DNA from 2 places in the Trinickia sp. Z7 genome. Region 2 is predicted to be linked to the other one. Evidence: predicted binding sites of a transcription regulator. Region 2 holds the regulator's gene; the other holds the start of a gene.
The links. Region 2 encodes FNR, which switches genes on or off when oxygen is low (the NO sensors DNR and NnrR bind a similar motif). Its sites were predicted from a motif close to TTGATNNNNATCAA; they were not measured.
Positions count from the first base shown of each region.

Region 1: a site for FNR is predicted at 7,146-7,159, ahead of QQS38_RS06510 (DUF2249 domain-containing protein). Genes of this name have one in related genera too.

Region 1 covers NZ_JAUEQW010000003.1:10,386-20,569, forward strand. The annotation lists gene QQS38_RS06465 (bifunctional protein tyrosine phosphatase family protein/NAD(P)/FAD-dependent oxidoreductase) at 1-577, opposite strand, end outside; gene QQS38_RS06470 (DUF6691 family protein) at 594-1,019, opposite strand; gene QQS38_RS06475 (YeeE/YedE family protein) at 1,021-1,446, opposite strand; gene QQS38_RS06480 (ArsR/SmtB family transcription factor) at 1,443-1,778, opposite strand; gene QQS38_RS06485 (MBL fold metallo-hydrolase) at 1,872-2,732, shown strand; gene QQS38_RS06490 (Rrf2 family transcriptional regulator) at 2,749-3,219, opposite strand; gene hemN (oxygen-independent coproporphyrinogen III oxidase) at 3,412-4,857, shown strand; gene QQS38_RS06500 (Crp/Fnr family transcriptional regulator) at 4,881-5,582, shown strand; gene QQS38_RS06505 (hypothetical protein) at 5,553-6,875, opposite strand; gene QQS38_RS06510 (DUF2249 domain-containing protein) at 6,875-7,108, opposite strand; gene QQS38_RS06515 (NAD(P)H-dependent flavin oxidoreductase) at 7,220-8,452, shown strand; gene ubiU (ubiquinone anaerobic biosynthesis protein UbiU) at 8,526-9,521, shown strand; gene ubiV (ubiquinone anaerobic biosynthesis protein UbiV) at 9,542-10,184, shown strand, end outside.
Region 2 covers NZ_JAUEQW010000001.1:108,083-118,266, forward strand. The annotation lists gene pgi (glucose-6-phosphate isomerase) at 1-1,246, shown strand, start outside; gene QQS38_RS00485 (ABC transporter ATP-binding protein) at 1,284-1,991, opposite strand; gene QQS38_RS00490 (arylesterase) at 1,990-2,673, shown strand; gene QQS38_RS00495 (SurA N-terminal domain-containing protein) at 2,878-4,809, opposite strand; gene phaZ (polyhydroxyalkanoate depolymerase) at 5,081-6,478, shown strand; gene fnr (fumarate/nitrate reduction transcriptional regulator Fnr) at 6,720-7,514, shown strand; gene QQS38_RS00510 (zinc-dependent alcohol dehydrogenase family protein) at 7,557-8,546, opposite strand; gene QQS38_RS00515 (DUF3564 family protein) at 8,796-9,164, shown strand; gene QQS38_RS00520 (ureidoglycolate lyase) at 9,248-10,096, opposite strand; gene QQS38_RS00525 (SDR family oxidoreductase) at 10,145-10,184, opposite strand, start outside.

The DNA of each region.
Region 1 (10,184 bases), on a different contig from region 2:
CGCTCATCGGCCGGCGCGTTTTGCTCGCATCGTACAGGCCGCCGCCGACGAGGGTCCACGCCGGCTGATAGTCGTGCGTGTCGCGCGGTTCGATCACCGCGATATTGAGGCCCGGTTGACGGCGAAGCAGGCTGGCCGTCACGGCGATCCCTGCGCTGCCCCCGCCCACGACGACCACGTCGAAAGTTTTTTCCCAGGTGCAAGCCGGCGCAATGGACGATTCCTTGGATGTTTGCGCCGGTGTGGTCGCGGCGCGGTACAGGCCAGCGGAACGATTGCCCGTACGGCAATACGCGAGCACGGGCTTGGGCATCGTTTGCAGCAAGTTTGCGAAGGTTTGCGCTTGCTCGGGCGTCATCTTGCCCGGCTGGACAGGCAGGTAGGCGAACGCAAGCCCGGCGCGCTCGGCAGCCGCCTGCATCGCCTGGGAACTCGGCTGCGAAGGGCCGCCTTCGCCGTCGGGACGATTGCAGATGAGCGACCGATAACCCGCCGCGGCGATGCTGGGAAGGTCCTCCGGCAGCACCTGCGCGGTCGACGAAAAGGTCGGATCGTGCTGTACGAATGGCGTGGACATGGGCGCGAACTCCGTTTCAGGTACGTGCGGCGCGCAGCCGCGTGGTGAGCGAATGCAGGCCCATGCCCGCCAACATCGCGAGCACGAATAGCAATGCTTTGGGCTGGCCGCTCGAGGCGGCGACGAGTGCCGGGCCGGGGCAGAAGCCGGCGAGCCCCCACCCGACGCCGAACAGAGCGCTGCCGAGGATGAGCGCGCGATCGATGCGCGTCGCCGTGGGCCACGAGACCGGGGCGCCGAGCAAGCTGTAGCTGGCGCGGCGGGTGAGCGCGAAGACAAAGGCGCCGATCGCGACGGCGCCGCCCATGACGAACGCGAGCGAGGGGTCCCAGCGGCCGGCCAGGTCGAGAAAGCCGAGCACCTTCTCGGGGTTGGCCATGTTGGATACGATGAGGCCTAAGCCGAACAGGAGACCTGCGGCGAAACCGGACAGAGCGAGCATATCAAGCGTGACGAAGCAGAAAGACGGTTAGGAATCCTAACGATAGGAACGAGAGCGTGGCGGCGATCGAACGGGCCGAGCCGCGGGAAATGCCGCATACGCCGTGGCCGCTCGTGCAACCCGAGCCGTGGCGCGTGCCGAAACCGACGAGCAAACCGGCGGCCACCAACATGGATGGCGAGGCTTCGATGGTGGCCGCGGGCAGCGGCGCAGCCAACCGCCACAGCCACGGAGCGGCAACGAGCCCGAGCAGAAAGGCGAGCGCAGAAGCGCGCTCGAGCGTTCGCCGTTCCAGCAGGCGGCCGATCATGCCGCTGATACCGGCGATGCGGCCGTTGAGCAGCATGTACAAACCCGACGCGGCGCCGATGAGCAGCCCGCCCGTGACGGCCGCGACAGGGGCGAAATGCGACATATCGACGATCATGCCTTGGCCCCTTCGGTCTTGCCGCAAAAGAGCTCGGCCAAAGTTTGCATGATGGCGATGACTTCCTCGCTGGCGAGGCTGTAATAGATGTACTTGCCCTCTCGCCTTGCAGCGACGAGCCCTTCTTCGCGCAACACGCCCAAGTGTTGCGACAGGCTGGGCTGATGCAGGCCGACACGCGCTTCGAGCTCGCCGACGTTTTGCTCGCCCTCGGTGAGCTGGCACAGCAATAGCAGCCGGTCCTCATGCGCCATGGCTTTGAGTAGCGCACAACACTTCGTGGCCGAGTGGCGTAGGTGGTCCAACGTTTGCGGCGTAAGCTGGCTTTCCATATGACGCGGTAGGTGCAAGTTCAACAATATGTTGAGAGACATTATATTAATTGATATATTGTTTGGCAACTCCACTTTTGGAAGGGATTGACGATGCGTCCCCAAGTAGCGCCATTTTTCGATTGTGCGACCTCGACGTTCACGTACGTCGTTCATGCCGGCGACGGCACGCCGGCGGCCGTCATCGATTCGGTCCTCGACTACGACCCGAAGTCGGGCCGCACGAGTACCGCATCGGCCGACCGCGTCATTGCGTTCGTGCGTGAGCATCGCCTGCAGGTGCAGTGGCTGCTCGAGACCCATGCCCATGCCGATCACCTTTCGGCGGCCCAATACCTGAAACGCGAGCTGGGCGGCAAGACGGCGATCGGCGAGCAGATACGCACGGTTCAGGGCGCGTTCAAGCGCGTGTTCAATCTGGGAGGCGACGTGCCAGCGGATGGGACGCAATTCGACCATCTGTTCGCCGCGGACGAGACTTTCGCTTTCGGTGAGTTGACCGGGCGCGCGCTGCACGTGCCTGGCCACACGCCTGCCGACATGGCCTACCAAATCGGCGATGCGGTGTTCGTGGGCGACACGCTGTTCATGCCGGACGTGGGCTCGGCGCGCTGCGATTTCCCCGGCGGCGACGCGCATGCGCTCTACCGCTCGGTGCAAAAGCTACTCGCCCTGCCGCCGCAAACGCGCCTGTTCATGTGCCACGACTATCCCCCGCCTTCGCGTGAAGCACGCTGCGAGACGAGCGTCGAGCAAGAGCGCCGTGCGAACGTGCATTTGCACGATGGGGTCTCGGAAGAGGCCTTCGTCCAAATGCGGACGGAACGGGACCGCACGCTCTCGATGCCGGTGCTGATCCTGCCGGCGGTCCAAGTCAACATCCGGGCCGGCGACATGCCGCCGCCCGAATCGAACGGCGTGCGTTATCTGAAGATTCCTGTCAACGCGTTCTGACTGAACGCGGCACGCGCTACTTGCGCGCCATGCGCACGAGCGGCTGCTCGGTGGCATTGAGCCCCAGCAGCCGCAATAGCTTGCCCTGCTCCGCTGCGATATCGGCCAGCGTGAACTTGTCCAGCACTTCGAAGTACGCGCGCAGTGCGCTGCCGAGCACGCCGCGCAGCCCGCATGCCGCGGTGATCACGCAAGCGTTGCCCTCGGTATCGAAGCACTCCACCATCCGAAAGTCGGCCTCCATCGTCCGCACCACGTCGCCAACCGTGATGCGCGAGGCCGGTCGCCCCAGCTTCAAGCCGCCCGTGCGGCCGCGCGTCGTGCTCAGATAACCGGCGCGGCCGAGCGCATGCACGATCTTGACGAGATGCCCGCGCGCGATCCCGAGCGCCTCGGAAATTTCGGCAATCGTGACGAGTTCGTCCGAGCGCACGGCTGCATACATGAGCACGCGCAGACTGTAATCGGTGAAATCCGTGAGTCGCATACGCCACCTATAAAGTAGATGCATTGTATATCTTTTATGCGCACCGCGGACCGTGTGACTAGGCAAGATGGACACCGGGAGCGAGCCTCCGAACGAAACATTGCTGACATACATCAAGTTTTTATGGATCGTGGGTTCGATAATGATCGCAGCCGGCCCCGTTGCCGGCCACGCACGTTCATGGGAAGGAATATGTCAGCAGAAACGGCGCAATGCCGCGACACCTCGTCTACCACGCCGAAAGCGGACCTTGATCGTTTCGCCGACATCGAGATATCGGAGGCGCTGATCCGGCGCTTCGACAACGCGGGGCCGCGCTATACGTCTTACCCGACCGCCGATCGCTTCGTGCCCGGCTTCGACGAGGCCGCCTATCGCGGTCATCTCGCGGAGCGCGCCGGCGCGGCGGTGAAGCCCCGGCTCTCGGTCTACGCCCATTTGCCGTTCTGCGAATCGCTCTGTTATTTCTGCGCCTGCAACAAAGTCATTACGCGCGAGCACGGGCGGGCCACCGAATACCTCGGCTACCTGTTGCGCGAAATCGCGATGGTCGCGCCCGAACTCGGCGACGATCGGCGCACCTCCCAATTGCATTTGGGCGGCGGCACGCCGACCTTTTTCAGCATGGCCGAACTCGGTACGTTGCTCGAAGGGCTGCGCAAGCATTTCGACTTCGTGCCCGAAGCCGAGTTGGGCGTCGAGATCGACCCGCGAACGGTGAAGCCGACGACATTGGCCGAGCTTGCCGCGCTGGGCTTCAATCGCACGAGCTTCGGCGTGCAAGATTTCGATCCGGCCGTGCAGCAGGCCGTGAACCGCATTCAGCCGCTCGACATGGTCGAGCGTGCATTGGGCGCGAGCCGCGACGCCGGCTTTCAATCCATCAACATGGATTTGATTTACGGCTTGCCGCGACAATCGGTCGCTAGCTTCGAGCGCACGCTCGACGAAGTGGTGCGCCTCGCCCCCGATCGCATCGCGCTCTACAACTACGCGCACCTGCCCTCGCGCTTCAAGGCGCAGCGCCTCATCGACGCGCGCGAGCTGCCGCTCGCCGAGGACCGGCTGCGCATCTTCATGCGAGCGACGCGCAGGCTGCTCGACGCGGGCTATGTCTACATCGGTCTCGATCATTTCGCCAAGCCGGACGACGAATTGAGCCGTGCGCTGCGCGAGAACAGCCTGCATCGCAACTTCCAGGGCTACACGACACAGGCCGAATGCGACCTGGTCGGCTTCGGCGTCTCGGCCATCGGTAAGATCGGGCGGTCCTACTGTCAATCGACGCGGTCGGTGAAGACCTATTACGAGCGGCTGGACGAAGGGCGCCTTCCGGTCGAGCGCGGCATGACGCTGAGCGCCGACGACCTCTTGCGCCGTGAAGTCGTCATGACGCTGATGTGCAGCATGCCGCTCGTGTTCGGTGACGTCGAAGCTCGGCACGGCATCGACTTCGGACGCTACTTCGAGGCGGAGCTCGCGGCGCTGGCGCCGTTCGAGCAAGCGCAGCTCGTTGCCGTCGACGAAGGTTCGATTCGAGTCTTGCCCAAAGGGCGGCTGTTCGTGCGCGCCGTGGCGATGACGTTCGACAAGTACCTGGGGCGACCCAGCGCCGCGTCCTATTCGAAGCTGATATGACTCTTAGCGGATGGGGGCGATCGATGCAAAAAGGGAAGATTCGCGTTCAGGACTTTCTCGCCCGAATGCCGCTGTTCAACGAGCTCTCGGACGCCGAGCTCGATCGTGTCGCGCTCGGCACGACGCAGCAACAGGTTGCGCGAAAAGAGATGGTGTTCCATTGCGGCGACCCCTGCACGGGCCTGCACGCGGTCGTCTACGGGCAGATCAAGCTCAGTGTGACTTCGCCCCTCGGCGAAGAAAAAGTGGTGCGGCTCGTCAGCCCCGGCGACAGCTTCGGCGAAGCATTGATGTTTCTCGGGAAACCCTATTTCGTATCGGCGCAGGCGCTCAGCGATTCCTTGCTGCTGCACGTAACCAAGGCGGCCATCGTCGACGGCTTGCGCACCGACCCCGACTTCGCTTGCAAGATGCTGGCCGGTATGAGCGCTCGCCTGCACGCGCTGATGCGCGACGTCGAGGCCTATTCGCTGCGCACGGGCACCCACCGCGTGATCAGCTATCTACTCGCGCAAAAAGGCGAGCCGGAGGCGGGCTGTGAGGAGCCGGGGCGGCGCGTGCTGCTGGAGGCGGGCAAGAAAATGGTCGCTTCGCGCTTGAATCTCACGCCGGAACATTTCTCGCGCATCCTGCATGAACTCGGCACGCGCGGGCTCGTCACCATTCGCGGCCGTGAAATCTTGATCCCCGATCCGTCAAAGCTCGAGGCTGCTTGCGCGTACTGAAGCGAGCTTGCGCACGACCCGCACATAAACCCGCAACGCGCCCGCCATGTTCGCCCCGAGCCATAGGTTCGAGGCGACGAACGCCAATGCGGCGGGGCGTGCCAGCCACGCGGGCGATGCGCCGGCAGCGAGCAACAGCACGAGCGCGATCAAATGCGCCCAATACTGCGCACGGGCATGGGTGTCGGGCAGCACTGCTTTGACTTTCGGCACGATCGACGAGCGCACGTCGATCGACGCTTGCATGTGGTACCACAGCAAGAAGGGAATGATCTTGTAGAGCATGCCGCTGATCGCCGACCAAACACCGCCCGCAAGCAACAGAATCCCGACCGTGACCGCGCTCGACGGCCGGCCCGCCAACGCGCCGATGGCCCAAGCGGGCGCCGCGCAGACGACGCTCGCCATCGCCGTGCGCCAAAAGAGCGTCGTCGCATCGGGGGCGGGGCGCTTGCGGCGATGGAGCAGCGCGAGCGTCACCACGGCGAAGCCGCAGTACAGTGCAAGCAATGAGCCGTGCAATGCAACGGCAGCGATGGCGCCATGCGCCGGCCACCCCAGGCTGCCCAGCGTGAGCAGCGCGAGCGCGCAGAACGCGAGCGGCGCAAACGCCCGCGTGAGCATGCGCGGGTACGGCTCGGTGACCTGAAACATTGGGATCACCTGATAGGCCACGCCCGCGGTGAGCAGTCCGATCCATCCGGCCAGCCCCCACGCGAGATGGAGATTCGTCAGCGTGACCATCGGTAGCGACAGGGGACGCGACAAAGACAGCGCGAGCATCGCGCCCAGCCCCACGGTGACGAGCAGTGCAACCAACGCGAGGCCCACCGCGCGCACGATATCGGCCGTGCCGCGCGTTCTAGCCGAGGACCGTCGCGCGAGGCCAATGGCGCAAGCGAGCGCGAACCAGGCGGCGGCGGCGGCGCACAGCGAACCGGCGAAGGGAAAGAGTGCGCTGTTCGCGCCAATGAATGCGGCGATCAGCAAGAGCGTGCCGAGCGTGAGCAGCGCATGAATGCCGATGGCGCTTGTGCGTGCCCACGCAATTTGTGCCCCTGCCACGACCGGCAGGATCTGCATGAGCGCACCCATCATCACGCTTGCGAATGCGCCCAGCGTGAGCGCGTGCGTCGCGGCGAGCGCAAACGGCGACCAGCGCGATGCGAACCCTGCGGGGCCCGCATAAAGCAGCAACGCCGCGGCTATCGACGCGAACACGGGTGCGTTCAAAAAGAAGCGTAACGGCGCGCCGAGCGGTGGCGATGCATCGAGTTCCAGGTCGCGCCGCATCACGCCCTGCGCCAAATATCGATCTCGTAGCGCCCGCCAAGCGGTCCGCGCATCTCGTAGTCGTAACCGCCGCGCGCGAGCAGCGCAAACAGCGGCAGCGGCTCGCGATCGATTTCCATGGACAGGAAGCGGCCGTCGGCGAGCGTGCGCAGCGCCGCGAGCACGCGCTCCATCGGTTCGGGAGGTTCGAGCCCGCATAGCGCGAGCATCGTTTCACAAGCAAGGGGTTTCATCAGCGATCGATTGTCACACCGAAGCCGGGACCGGTTCTTGATCCAGATTAAGGTCCGCAGTCCTTCTCCCCCTCACACTACCGGTTACTGCGATCGTCGTGAGGTTGTCCCGTGTCAGTGCCGAAGGCTGTATTCGAAACCCTGCGCATCAAGGGCAAAGCATTGCTGCCCATCGTGCAAGGCGGAATGGGGGTGGGCGTATCCGCGCATCGCCTGGCTGGAACCGTTGCCTCGCTCGGTGCGCTCGGAACGATTTCGAGCGTCGATCTGCGCCGCCATCATCCCGATCTCATGGTCAAGACGGCCCGCTCGCGCGACCGCGCGCTGATCGACGCCGTCAATTTGGAAGCGCTCGATCGCGAGATTCGCGCCGCACTCGCGTTGTCGGGCGGCCGCGGCGCCGTCGCCGTCAACGTGATGCGCGCGGTCGCGGCTTATGCCGATTACGTGCGCCAGGCGTGCGAAAGCGGGGCGCATGCCGTCGTCGTCGGCGCGGGCTTGCCGCTCGATCTGCCCGAGCTGACGGCCGATTATCCCGAGGTGGCGCTGATCCCCATTCTGTCGGATGCGCGCGGCATCGGGCTCGTGCTCAAGAAGTGGATGCGCAAACAACGCTTGCCCGATGCGATCGTCATCGAGAACCCGCGCTACGCGGCAGGGCATCTTGGCGCACCCACGATCGAGAGCGTCGCCAACCCGCAGTTCGCGTTCTCGGAAGTCATCGAAAGCACGCTGGCGTTGTTCAAGGACCTCGGCCTCGAACGCGAGCGCATCCCGCTCATCGCCGCGGGCGGCATTCACACGCCGGAGCAAGTGCGCGAGTTGATGTCGCTCGGCGCGAGCGCGGTGCAATTGGGCACGCCGTTCGCGGTGAGCGAGGAGGGCGATGCTCACCCGAACTTCAAGCGCGTGCTCGTCGAGGCAACGCCCGATGACATCGTCACTTTCATGAGCGTGGCGGGGCTTCCAGCACGCGCAGTGCGCACGCCTTGGTTGGCCGAATACCTCGAGAAGGAAGCCAAGCTGCAACGCGTGGCCAAAGCGCGCAAATGCACGGTCGGTTTCGATTGCCTGGCCCAGTGCGGCTTGCGCGACGGCATCGCCAAGCATGGGCAGTTTTGCATCGACACGCGGCTCGCCTATGCGCTGGCCGGCGACGTCAAGCGCGGGCTGTTCTTTCGCGGGTCGGAGGCGTTGCCCTTCGGCACGCAGATTCGCCCCGTGCGCGATCTCATCACCTACCTGCTGACCGGCGTCAAGCCCGCGGAGAACGAAGCGAGCGCCGGGACGCCCCGCGCGGCCGACGATTCGCACGCGCGCATGCCGGTGGACGCCGCAGCCTAAATACGCAGCCGTCTTTCGGTGTAGCGGCGACCGCGCGCCAAGCGCATTTTTCATGAAGAGGCATTCCCCATAGATGGAGCTCGTCTGTCCGGCCGGCAGCCTGCCGGCATTGAAGACCGCCGTCGATAACGGCGCCGATTGCGTGTACCTCGGCTTTCGCGACGCGACGAACGCGAGAAACTTCGCAGGCCTGAATTTCGACGAAGCGGCGATTCGCACCGGCATCGACTATGCGCACGAGCGTGGCCGCAAGGTGCTGGTCGCCCTCAATACCTACCCGCAGCCCACGGCGTGGCCCGTCTGGCGCACCGCTGTCGACCGCGCGGCCGAAGCCGGCGTCGATGCGGTTATCGTGGCCGATCCGGGACTCATGCGCTACGCGCGCGATCGCTATCCTGATTTGCGCTTGCATCTGTCGGTGCAAGGCTCGGCAACGAACTACGAAGCGATCAACTTCTATCAGCAGCATTTCGGCGTTTCGCGCGCCGTGCTGCCGCGCGTGCTGTCGCTCACACAAGTCGAGCACGTGACGGAAAACACGACGGTCGAACTCGAAGTCTTCGGTTTCGGCAGCCTGTGCGTGATGGTGGAAGGGCGCTGCGCGCTGTCCTCGTATGCAACGGGCGAGTCGCCCAATACCCACGGCGTGTGTTCGCCCGCGAAGCACGTGCGGTGGCAAAAAACCTCGCAGGGGCTCGAGTCGCGCTTGAACGGCGTGCTGATCGACCGTTACGCCGACGACGAGAACGCGGGCTACCCGACGCTGTGCAAAGGCCGCTTCGACGTGGCCGGGGAAAGCTATTACGCGATCGAAGAGCCGACGAGCTTGAATACGCTCGAATTGTTGCCGCGTCTCATGCAAATGGGCGTGAAGGCCATCAAGATCGAAGGCCGGCAACGCAGCCCCGCCTACGTGGCGCAAGTCACGCGCGTATGGCGCGACGCGATCGATCAGTGCCGGGCCAACCCGCAGCGCTACAGCGTCAAGCCGGCTTGGATGGGCGAGCTCGATAAAGTCGCGGAAGGTCAGCAACACACGCTGGGCGCCTACCACCGTCCTTGGAAATGAGGCGCAGCGCAGGAGAGCAAGTGAAGATCGCAATCGGTCCGATTCATTACTATTGGTCGCGCGTCCAGACGCTGCAATTTTACGAAGCAATGAGCACGGCGCCCGTCGACATCGTGTATCTGGGCGAGACGGTGTGCTCCCGTCGCCACGAGCTGCGCCTGCCCGATTGGCTGGAAATCGCGCAGATGCTGTCGCAGGCGGGCAAGGAAGTCGTGCTCTCGACGCAGATTCTGCTCGAATCGGGCAAGGACGTCGCGACGATGAAAGCGGTGACCGGCAACGGCCGGTACCTCGTCGAAGCGAACGACATGGGTGCGGTTCGCAACCTGCAAGGCAATGCGTTCGTCGCGGGGCCCTGGCTCAACGTCTACAACGAGCCGACGCTGGACGTGCTGGCCGGCGTCGGGGCCAAACGCTGGGTCATGCCGCTGGAAATGAGCGCGGATGCGCTCGGGCAGATGCAGCGCGCGCGACCCGATGGCGTGCAGACCGAAGTCTTCGCCTATGGGCGTTTGCCGCTCGCGTTTTCCGCGCGGTGCTTCACTGCGCGACAACGCAATCTGCCGCGCGAAAACTGTCAATACGTCTGCATCGAACACCCCGACGGTCTCATGCTGCGCACTAGGGAAGGGCAGCCCTTCCTCGTATTGAACGGCATTTCGA
Region 2 (10,184 bases):
TGTGCGCAGTGGCGCTTGGACCGGCTATACGGGCAAGCGCATTCGCCATGTCGTGAACATCGGCATCGGCGGTTCGGACCTGGGGCCGAAGATGGTCGTCCATGCGCTCGATCATTTGGCGCACCCCGAGATTTCTTCGTATTTCGTCTCCAACGTGGACGGCGCCGACTTGGCGCGCGTGCTCGCCCGCATCGACCCGGAAGAGACGCTTGCGATCATCGTCTCCAAGACGTTCACGACGCTCGAAACCATGACCAACGCGCGCTCGCTGCGCGATTGGTTCGTGCAAAGGGGTTGTCCGGAAAGCGCGCTCGCGAAGCACTTCGTCGGCGTATCGGCCGATCCGGCCGAGGTCGTCAAGTTCGGCATCGCCCAAGAAAACGTGTTCGAGATGTGGGATTGGGTTGGCGGGCGCTACTCGTCGTGGTCCGCCGTGGGCCTGTCGATCATGATCTCGATCGGCGCCGCGAACTTCGATGCCTTATTGGCCGGTGCGCACGAAATGGACGGCCATTTCCGCGAAGCGCCGCTCGCGCGCAACCTGCCCGTGCTGCTCGGCCTCATCGGCATTTGGTATCGCAACTTCTTCGGCCTGCAGAGCTACCTGGTCGCCCCCTACTCCGAAGCGCTGCACTACTTGCCCTCGTATTTGCAGCAACTCGAAATGGAAAGCAACGGTAAATCGGCACGCCTGGACGGGGCCTACGTCGACTACGCCACCTCGGCGGTCACCTGGGGCGAGCCGGGCACCAACGGTCAGCACGCATTCTTCCAGATGCTGCATCAAGGGCCGACGATCGTGCCGATCGATTTCATCGCCGTGCTCACGCCCGAACATGCACTGACGAGCCACCATCCCAAGCTGCTCGCCAATTGCTTCGCCCAGAGCGAAGCGCTCATGCTCGGCCGCACCGAAGAAGAAGCGCGCAAAGTCGCCGGCCCGGACAAGCCCGAACTCGTGCCGCATCTCGTCTTCCCGGGCAACCGCCCTTCGACCACGCTGATGCTCGATGCGCTCACGCCCCGCTCGCTCGGCGCCTTGATCGCGCTGTACGAACACAAGGTGCTCGTGCAGGCCGCCATTTGGAACATCAACCCATTCGACCAATGGGGCGTCGAGTTGGGCAAGATACTCGGCAAGGTGGTCGAAGCCGATCTCACGGCAGCCGCGTTCGACGCCAGCCGGCACGACTCGTCCACCTCCGCGTTGATCGAACGGGCACGCAAGGCGGCCAAGCGCGGCTGATCGCCAAGCGAAGGTTAGGGTCGCCGTACGGAGGACCCTAACTGCCAAGGCAGGCGTGCCGCACCACTCGGCCCGCCTCGATCGTCACGGTGTGTGCGCAGCGGCGCGCCAACTCCGCGTCGTGCGTGACGAGGATCAACGTCGCGCCCTGAGCAGCGTTCAATTCGAACATCAGATCGATCACCGCGGCTCCCGTGGCGGCGTCGAGGCTGCCCGTCGGCTCGTCGGCGAACAAAATGGCCGGACGGGTGACGAACGCTCGAGCCAGTGCAACGCGCTGTTGCTCGCCGCCCGAAAGCAGCTTCGGATAGTGCCGCGTGCGCTTGCCCAGCCCGACTTTTTCCAGCAATGCCTTGGCGCGCGCCGTAGCCTCCCGCGCGTCGATGCCGCCTTGCAGTTCGAGCGGCAAACGCACGTTCTCGAGCGCGGTCAAATGCGGCATCAATTGAAACGACTGGAAGACGAAGCCGATGGCGCCGTTCCTCAGGCGCGCTCGCTCGTCTTCCGATAGCATGGCCAGGTCGTGGCCGAGCAATCGAACCGAACCCGAGGTGGGATTGTCCAAGCCCGCGAGTAGACCCAAGAGCGTCGACTTGCCCGATCCCGATGCGCCCACGATCGCGACGCTCGTCCCAGCGGCGACATCCAGATCGACATCGTCGAGTATCGTCAATTCGCCCGTTGCATCCTTGACCCGCTTGCTTAAACTGCGCACTTCGATAATGGCATTCGTGTTTTCTGGCATGAACAAGCGTCGCTGGATTGTCGGCACGGCGTGTGCCGCCGCGTTCGTGGCTTTCGCCCTCATCGCATCGGTCGCGGCATCGCCGTTCGCCGCCGCGCCGGCCCATGGTGCCGAAGCGCAGAGGCCCACGATCGTCGTGCTAGGCGATAGCCTTTCCGCGGAGTACGGCTTGCCGCGCGATACGGGTTGGGTCGCGCTCTTGCGTAAGCGGCTGGCCGATGAGCGCATCGATTATAGCGTTGCGAACGCAAGCATCAGCGGCGACACGACGAGCGGCGGACGCGCGCGGATGCCCGAATTGATGGCGCGGCTCAAACCGTCCATCGTCATCGTCGAGCTGGGGGCGAACGATGCGTTGCGCGGCGTGCCGCTATCGACGACGCAAGACAACCTGCGCACGATCGTCGAGCAGGCGCAGCAGGGGCATGCGAAGGTCGTGCTCGTGGGCATGTACGTGCCGGCCAACTACGGCCAAGGTTATACGCAACGATTCCATGGGCTTTACGGCGATCTGGCCCGCGACATGAACGTCAAGCTCGTGCCCTTCTTGCTCGCCGGCATCGAAAACCGGCAGGACATGTTCCAGTCCGATCAAATGCATCCGACTCAGCAAGCACAGCCTTTCTTGCTCGATAACGTCTGGCCCGTGCTCGCACCGCTGCTGCGCGCACACGCCCGTTGATCGCCACGATAGCGGGAAGGTTTCGAAGGGGCGGCGGCCGGCCCATTCAGGCACACAGGCATCAAATGAAAAGCGCACCGCGAGGTGCGCTTTTCGGTGCCGGGCGTGTTGCAACCGCAGTCCTAAAACCCCGCAGCTAACGGGCGACACGCCGGCGCCATGCGCCGATCAGCCTTCGCCGCGGGCTACGTGATCGCTTCTCGCCTACTGCGAATCGGACGCGGACGCGCCGAGCGAGCCGTACGTCTTCACGCTCGAGCGCTTGCGCAGCGACGCTACATACGCCTCCAACTGCGCCTGCGCGTCGATCTGAGCGAGTTGGTGCTGGGCCGCGGCCAGGCGGTTGGAATCGATCGGCGCCGGCGGCAAGACGGCGTTGATACGGTAGATCGCATAGCCGTCGCTGCCGAGATCGACGCCGACATAGCCGGGCAGCTTCGTTTCGTCGGCCTTGAAGATCGCGCTGAGCGCGAGCGGCGAGATGCCTTGCGCATCGCTGCGCGAGACCTTTTGTTCGGCGCCGAAGCCGGCCGTCGATTTCGACTTTTGCAGATCGGCGAGCTTGGCCGCGCCATCCTTGCGCGCCAATTCGGCAGCCTGCTCCGCCACGTACTTCGCCTTCACCGCGTCTTTGATCGAAGCGAGCGGCGGCGTGGCAGCGCCCTTGTAGTCGTTCACATGCGCCGCAATCAAGGTGTTGCTGCCGACGTCGATCGCTTGCGTGTTGTTGTGGTTCTTCACGGAATCGTCGGAGAACACGGCCGCGAGGAACTTCGGATTGTTGAGCGGACTGTCGGGCGGCAACGCCGGATTGGGCTTGGGCGTGACCGTCGCCGTTTGAACCGTCAGCTTGTATTTATCGGCTGCCGGCTTCAGGCTCTTCGCCTGCTCATAGACAGTCGACGTGAAGCCATCGGCATCGTCGCTGTATGCCTTCGTGGCCAGTTGCGTCTTCAAATCCTTGAGGATCGCGTCCTTGACCTCGTCGAACGGCTTGGTCGCCGCCGGTTTGACGTCGGTGGCTTTGACGATGTGATAGCCGAACGCCGAATGCACGACATTGCCCACTTCGTCCTTGTTCAACGCCATTGCCGCCGTATCGAACGCCTTTTCGCCGGTCAGGACGCCGCTCGTGGACCAGCCCAGGTCGCCGCCCTTTGCCGCGGACCCCGGATCTTGCGATTGTTTTTCAGCGATCTGCGCGAACTGATCCGGGTGCGCCTTGACCTCGGCCAGCACCGACTCGGCTTTGGCCTTCGCCTTGGCGTCGTCGGCCGGGCTTGCCGATTTGGGCGAAGCGATCAGAATTTGGCTCACGCGCACCTCGCGCGGTGTCGTGTAATGCGCGATGTTTTCGTCGTAATACTTCTTCGCATCGGCCTCGCTCGGCGAGACCGCGGCGGCGAGCGTCGCGGGCGACAAGACGAGGTAATCGATTTTCGCCGTGGCAGGCGTCGCGAAATCGGCGCGATGCGCGTCGTAGTAGGCCGAGAGCTGCGCATCGGTGGGCTGCACCTTCGATGCGTAATCGCTCGCATGGAGCACGAGCGCTTGCACCGTGCGCTGCGCTTGCGCAAGCTGCGCGACGTGCTCGGCGAGCGACTTCGGCGTGAACGCGCTCGCTTCGATGCTTTCCGGAATTTGCTGCAAGGCCAACCCGTAGCGCACGCGCTCGTCGTACTGCTCCGGCGTCATGCCTTGCATCGCGAGCAGTTGCTTGTAGCGATCGATGTCGATCGAGCCGTCCGGCTTGCGCAGCGACGAGATGACGGGATCGGAGAGCAGTGCGCGGCGCACGGCGTCGTCCGAGGCCGTGAGATGCTCGCGCTGCGCTTCGTCGGCCAAGGCGCGTTGCTGAATCAGGTTGTCGAGCAATTCACTGCGGCGCGCGGGCGTATCGAGCACCTTCGCATCGAACTGCGCGCCGAGAAACTGGCGCGCCTGGTCGAGCTGCTGGCGCATGGCGCTGTCGAATTCGGCACGGGTGATCTTGTGCCCGTTCACGCTCGCGACGTTCGCGCTTTCGTCGAAGAAGTTGCGAAAGCCTTGAATACCGACGAAACCCAGCCCCGGCACGATGACGAGGACGAGCATGAGCATCATCAGGCGCTTGTGGTTGCGAAAGAAATCGAGCATGCGTGACTGGTTACGTTGGACAAAAACGCACAATAGTACAACAGGTGCGATGGTCAACGGCAATTTAGACCGAACGCCGTGCCATCGGGCCGCCTCGGCCGCGTCGAACGGCGGGGTTGCCAGCGGCCTTCGAGCGTCCGCACAATAGCTCACGCGGCGAGCTTGCGCCGCTCGAGCGTCGCCGCGGGGCGGCGCCCTTCTCGATCCGGCGCTTCGGCGGCGCAGTAGCGCCGGACGCCGCACACGGTGCGGCCCACCGGCGGAGGCGACCATGTTCTATCAGTGGCTCGAATCGCAACGCGCGCTGATGCGCTCGGTCGACGCATGGGCCTCGCTCGTCGCCGCACCCTGGGGCGGCTTCGCGGCGGTTACCGGCAATGCGCACCCGGCCGCGCAGAACGAAGACGCGGCGCGGCTCGCGCGCGTCGGGCCGCCCGGCTGCGATTGGCTCTACCGTCTATTGCAGGCGACGCCGGAACCGCCGCCGTTCGGGATCGCATCGGTGCAGATCGGCGGCCAGACCGTTTCGGTGAGCGAGACGGTCGTCGATCGCACGCCTTTTTGCGCGCTGCGCGCATTCGAGCGAGAAGGCGCCCCCTCGCCCGCGCATGATCCGCACCAACGACGCACCACGCGTGAACGAGCGGCGCATGCAAACGCCGCCGAGCCGGCCCGCGGCCGCCGTGCCGACACAACCGCACACGCGGCCGAGCCGCGCGCGCGCGCCTGCGTCCTGCTCGTGACGCCGCTTGCCGGACATCACGCCGTGATGCTGCGCGAGACGGTCGAAACGGTGCTCGAAGACGCCGATGTGTTCGTCACCGATTGGGCCAACGCACGCGACGTGCCGCTCGCGCAAGGTAAATTCGGCCTCGACGATTACGCGCTCACCGTCGAACGCTTCTTACGCCTTCTTGCGAACCGGGGCGTCCACGTGATGGCGGTTTGCCAAGCCGCGCCGCCCGCGCTTGCGGCGTCGGCGCTCGTCGCCGGTTCAGGGGAGCATCGGGCCCCGCTGTCCGTCACGCTCATGGGCGGGCCGATCGACTCGCGCCTGAGCCCAACGATGATCGACCGGCTCGCAACCACCCACGACATCGAATGGTTCCGCCGCACGCTCATCGATACCGTTCCGAACGGGTACGCGGGCGTCGGACGCCGCATCTACCCCGGATATCTCCAGCACGCCGCGATCGTCGCGGCGCATCCGCATCGACAGTTGGCCCTCGAATCGCGCTATTGGACGAGCCGGCTGTCGGGCGGCCCGCAAGCCATCGCCTCGGCGCTGCGCTCGCTCAACGAGTATTGCGCCGTGCTGGACATGGACGAGGACTACTTCCTCGACACGCTGCGCATCGTCTTTCAGGAGCAGCGCTTGGCGCGCGGCACATGGTCGGTCGGTGCGAGGCACGTGAGACCCGCGGCGCTGCATGCGACGGCGCTTTGCACCGTGGAGGGCGATCGCGACGACATCACCGGCGCCGGTCAGACCCATGCGGCGCACGCACTCTGCACGGGCGTGCCCGACGAAAAGCGCATGCGTCTGACCATTGACGACTGCGATCACTACGACCTGTTCACCGGGCCGCGGTGGCATCAGGCGATTCATCCGGTATTGCGGCGGTTTTGGGCGAGTAATACCCCAGCGGGCGGCGAGTCGCGCGAATGATTGTGCGCGCAACCATCGGCCCTTCTCGCGCAATCGATCGCGCCGGTCCCCGGGTGGGCGGGCCCGGCTTTCCCATTTCTCCTCGAACGCCTGTAGGAAAATCCTTACGACGCTTCGTCAACACTTACCGCAGTTTCATACAGCGCCGATTTTTTTCAAACACCTTACCGCCGATACTGGGATGGTGAATCAGGAACCAGCGCGCGCCACTTGGCGATGCGTCCCTTTCGACGGAGGTCGTATGCTGAACGAAGCAGTTTTCGCCGACGGCGTCGCGGTACCTGCTACGGCAAGCGCCCCGGCATGCGCGGCGCGCGCCTGCGCTGCCCCACGCTCCATCAAGGCCGCACGCCCCGCGCAGCACTGCGCCACCTGTTCGATGCGCTCGGCTTGCGTGCCGTGCACGTTGGATGCCGAGGAACTCGTGCGCTTCGATTCGATCGTCAGCGCCACGCGCCATATCAAGCGCGGGGACACGCTCTACCGTGCGAACGATCCGTTCCAGAGCATTTATGCCATTCGCGCCGGCTCTTTTAAAACGGTCGTCATGCATCGAGACGGTCGCGAGCAAGTCACCGGCTTTCATTTGGCCGGCGAAGTGTTGGGTCTCGACGGCCTCGGCACCGAGTCGCACAGCAGCGACGCGATCGCCCTGGAAGACGGCAGCGTCTGCATCATTCCGTATGCGCCGCTCGAAGCGATGTGCGCCGAATCGCGCCCGCTTCAGCAGCAAGTGCTGCGCATGATGAGCGGCGAAATCGTGCGCGAATCGTCGCTGATGATGTTGCTCGGCACGATGAGCGCCGAGCAGCGGGTCGCCTCCTTCCTGCTCAATGTGTCGAATCGAATGAAGGCGCGGGGTTATTCCGCAGCCGAATTCAACCTGCGCATGACGCGCGAAGAGCTGGGCAACTTCCTCGGCATGAAGCTCGAAACCGTGAGCCGCATGTTCTCGAAGTTCCAACGCGACGGGCTCTTGCAGACGCACGGCAAGCAAATCCGCATCGTCAACCTCGAGGCGCTGAACCGAGTGTAAAGGCGCGCTTACCGCACCCTGGACGCCTCCCGGAAACGCGCGTTACGCGCGGACATCGAGCACCGCGGCGCCCGAGAGCCGCCCTTCCCGAAGATCGGCCAACGCCCGGTTCGCTTCGGCCAGCGGATAGACCGTGGTTTCGATCTCGAGCGGGATATCCGCGGCGAGCCGCATGAACGCATGGCCGTCCTCGCGCGTGAGATTGGCCACCGAGACGATCCGGCGCTCGCCCCACAAATCGTCGTAGGGGAAGGACGGGATATCGCTCATATGAATCCCGCCGCAGACGACCACCCCGCCTTTGACCACTGCTCGTAATGCCGCCGGCACCAAGGCGCCGACGGGCGCGAAAATGAGCGCGGCGTCGAGCGGCGCCGGAGCCGGCTCGGCGCTGGAGCCGGCCCAATGCGCGCCCAGGCGCCTTGCGAGCGTTTGCGCCGCCGTATCGCCTGCGCGCGTGAACGCATAGACTTCCCGCCCCTGATGCCGCGCCACCTGCGCGACGATGTGCGCGGCCGCGCCGAAGCCGTAGAGGCCGATCCGATGCGCATCCCCGGCCATCGACAACGCCCGGTAGCCGATCAACCCGGCGCACAGGAGCGGCGCCGCCTGGACGTCGGTATAGCGCGCCGGCAAATGAAAACAATAACGGCTGTCGGCGACCGTGCGTTCGGCATAGCCGCCATCGATCGTATATCCCGTGAACTGCGGCGCGTCGCACAAATTTTCCTTTCCCCGCCCGCAATACGGGCAATGGCCGCATGTATGGCCTAGCCAGGGCACGCCTACCCGATCGCCCACGGCGAACGTTTTCACGCCATCGCCGAGCGCGGCCACCGCGCCCACGATCTCATGCCCGGGCACGAGCGGCGTCTTCGGCCGGGTCAATTCGCCATCGACCACATGCAGATCGGTGCGGCAAACGCCGCAGGCATGCACCTCGATCAAAAGCTGGCCGGGCCCGGCCTGCGGCTCGGCCAAATCGCGCAATTGCAGCACGGGCGAACGCCCGTCGTACACCATCGCTCGCATATCGCTCTTCTCCTTGCGTTCCTGCCGCATGCGCGCCGCATATTCGTCTACCCACGAATCGCGTTCCTCGTCCATTTGAGCGCAATCAGGCCGCCTCATCTTGACCCAGCGCAAGGCGCGGGCATGCACATCGGGCGATCATCGTTCGTAAAGCGTAACAGCGAGGCAACGCAGCTCGGCCTATCCCTTGCCCGGGGATGCCCGGCCACCGAGCACCGGAACCCGAACCGAACGCAGTAAGAGGAGGACATGACGATGCGCATCACCATCCATCTCAGTACGTTCGACGAGATCAATCCCTGCGCCTACGCGATCGTCTGGATCGATCGCGACGCGCGCAGATGGTCGCGCGAGAGCCACTTCGGATTGGATCTGCCGACGTGGGGCGTCGTCGAGTCGCAGCCCGGATCGACGCGCCTGTGCAGGGCGCGCGATGGCGAGGCGATCTGCGAGTTGACTGGATTCGATCTGGAGAACGACGAAGGCCCGTTCGAGGGCGAAACGGGCGGCGCACAACTGTGCGGCATCAAGGCGCGCGGCCATTGGCACGTCCAGTGCGTGGACGAAGAACCCATATTGGCGGAGAACAGCGTGTTCGCCGACGACGAAAGCCTCTGACGCTGCGATCGCCGCCTCGCGCCGCAACAGCACCCGCGCGCGTGCGGCGCGCGAGTTTCTAGCCGGCCGGCCTGTGAGAATGCTTACTGCGCTGCGACCGTGCGCTGCCGCTGCTCGCCGAGCCCGGCGATGCCCAAGCGTATCGTCTGCCCCGGCTTCAAGTAGACCGGCGCCGGCTTGATGCCGAGCCCGACGCCCGGAGGCGTGCCCGTCGAGATGACGTCGCCGGGCTGCAGGCTCATGCATTGGCTCAGATAAGCCACGATTTCGGCGACCCCGAAGATCATCGTGCGCGTGTTGCCGTTCTGGTAGCGGTGGCCGTCCACTTCAAGCCACAAATCCAATTGCTGCGGGTCCGGCACTTCGTCGCGTGTCACGAGCCATGGCCCGAGCGGCCCGAACGTATCGAATCCCTTGCCCTTGTCCCATTGTCCGCCGCGCTCGATCTGCCATTCGCGCTCGGACACGTCGTTGACGACGCAGTAGCCGGCCACGTAGTCGAGCGCATCGGCCGCTCGGACATAGTTGCACGGTTTGCCGATGACGACTCCGAGTTCGACTTCCCAATCGGTCTTGGTCGAACCACGCGGAATGTGCACGTCGTCGTTCGGGCCGACGATCGCGCTCGTCCATTTATTGAAGACGACCGGTTCGCTCGGCACGGGCAGGTTGGATTCGGCCGCATGATCGGCGTAGTTCAGGCCGATGCAAACCATCTTGCCCACGCGGCCGACGCAAGCGCCGAGACGCACGCCCTCGGGGGCGCGCGGCAGCGTCGACGGATCGAGCGCACGCAGGCGCGCGAGACCGGCGTCGGATAGGACGTCTCCGGCGATATCATCGATCACCGACGACAGATCGCGCACGATGCCGTCGAAGTCGACCAGACCGGGCTTTTCCTGGCCCTTGGGACCATAGCGAAGAAGTTTCATGTAGTGCTCAATCCTCAGGATGGATAAAACGCGGCAGGCGTGGCCCGCTCAGTTCGACCAGCCGCCGTCGATCAGGTGAATCTGCCCC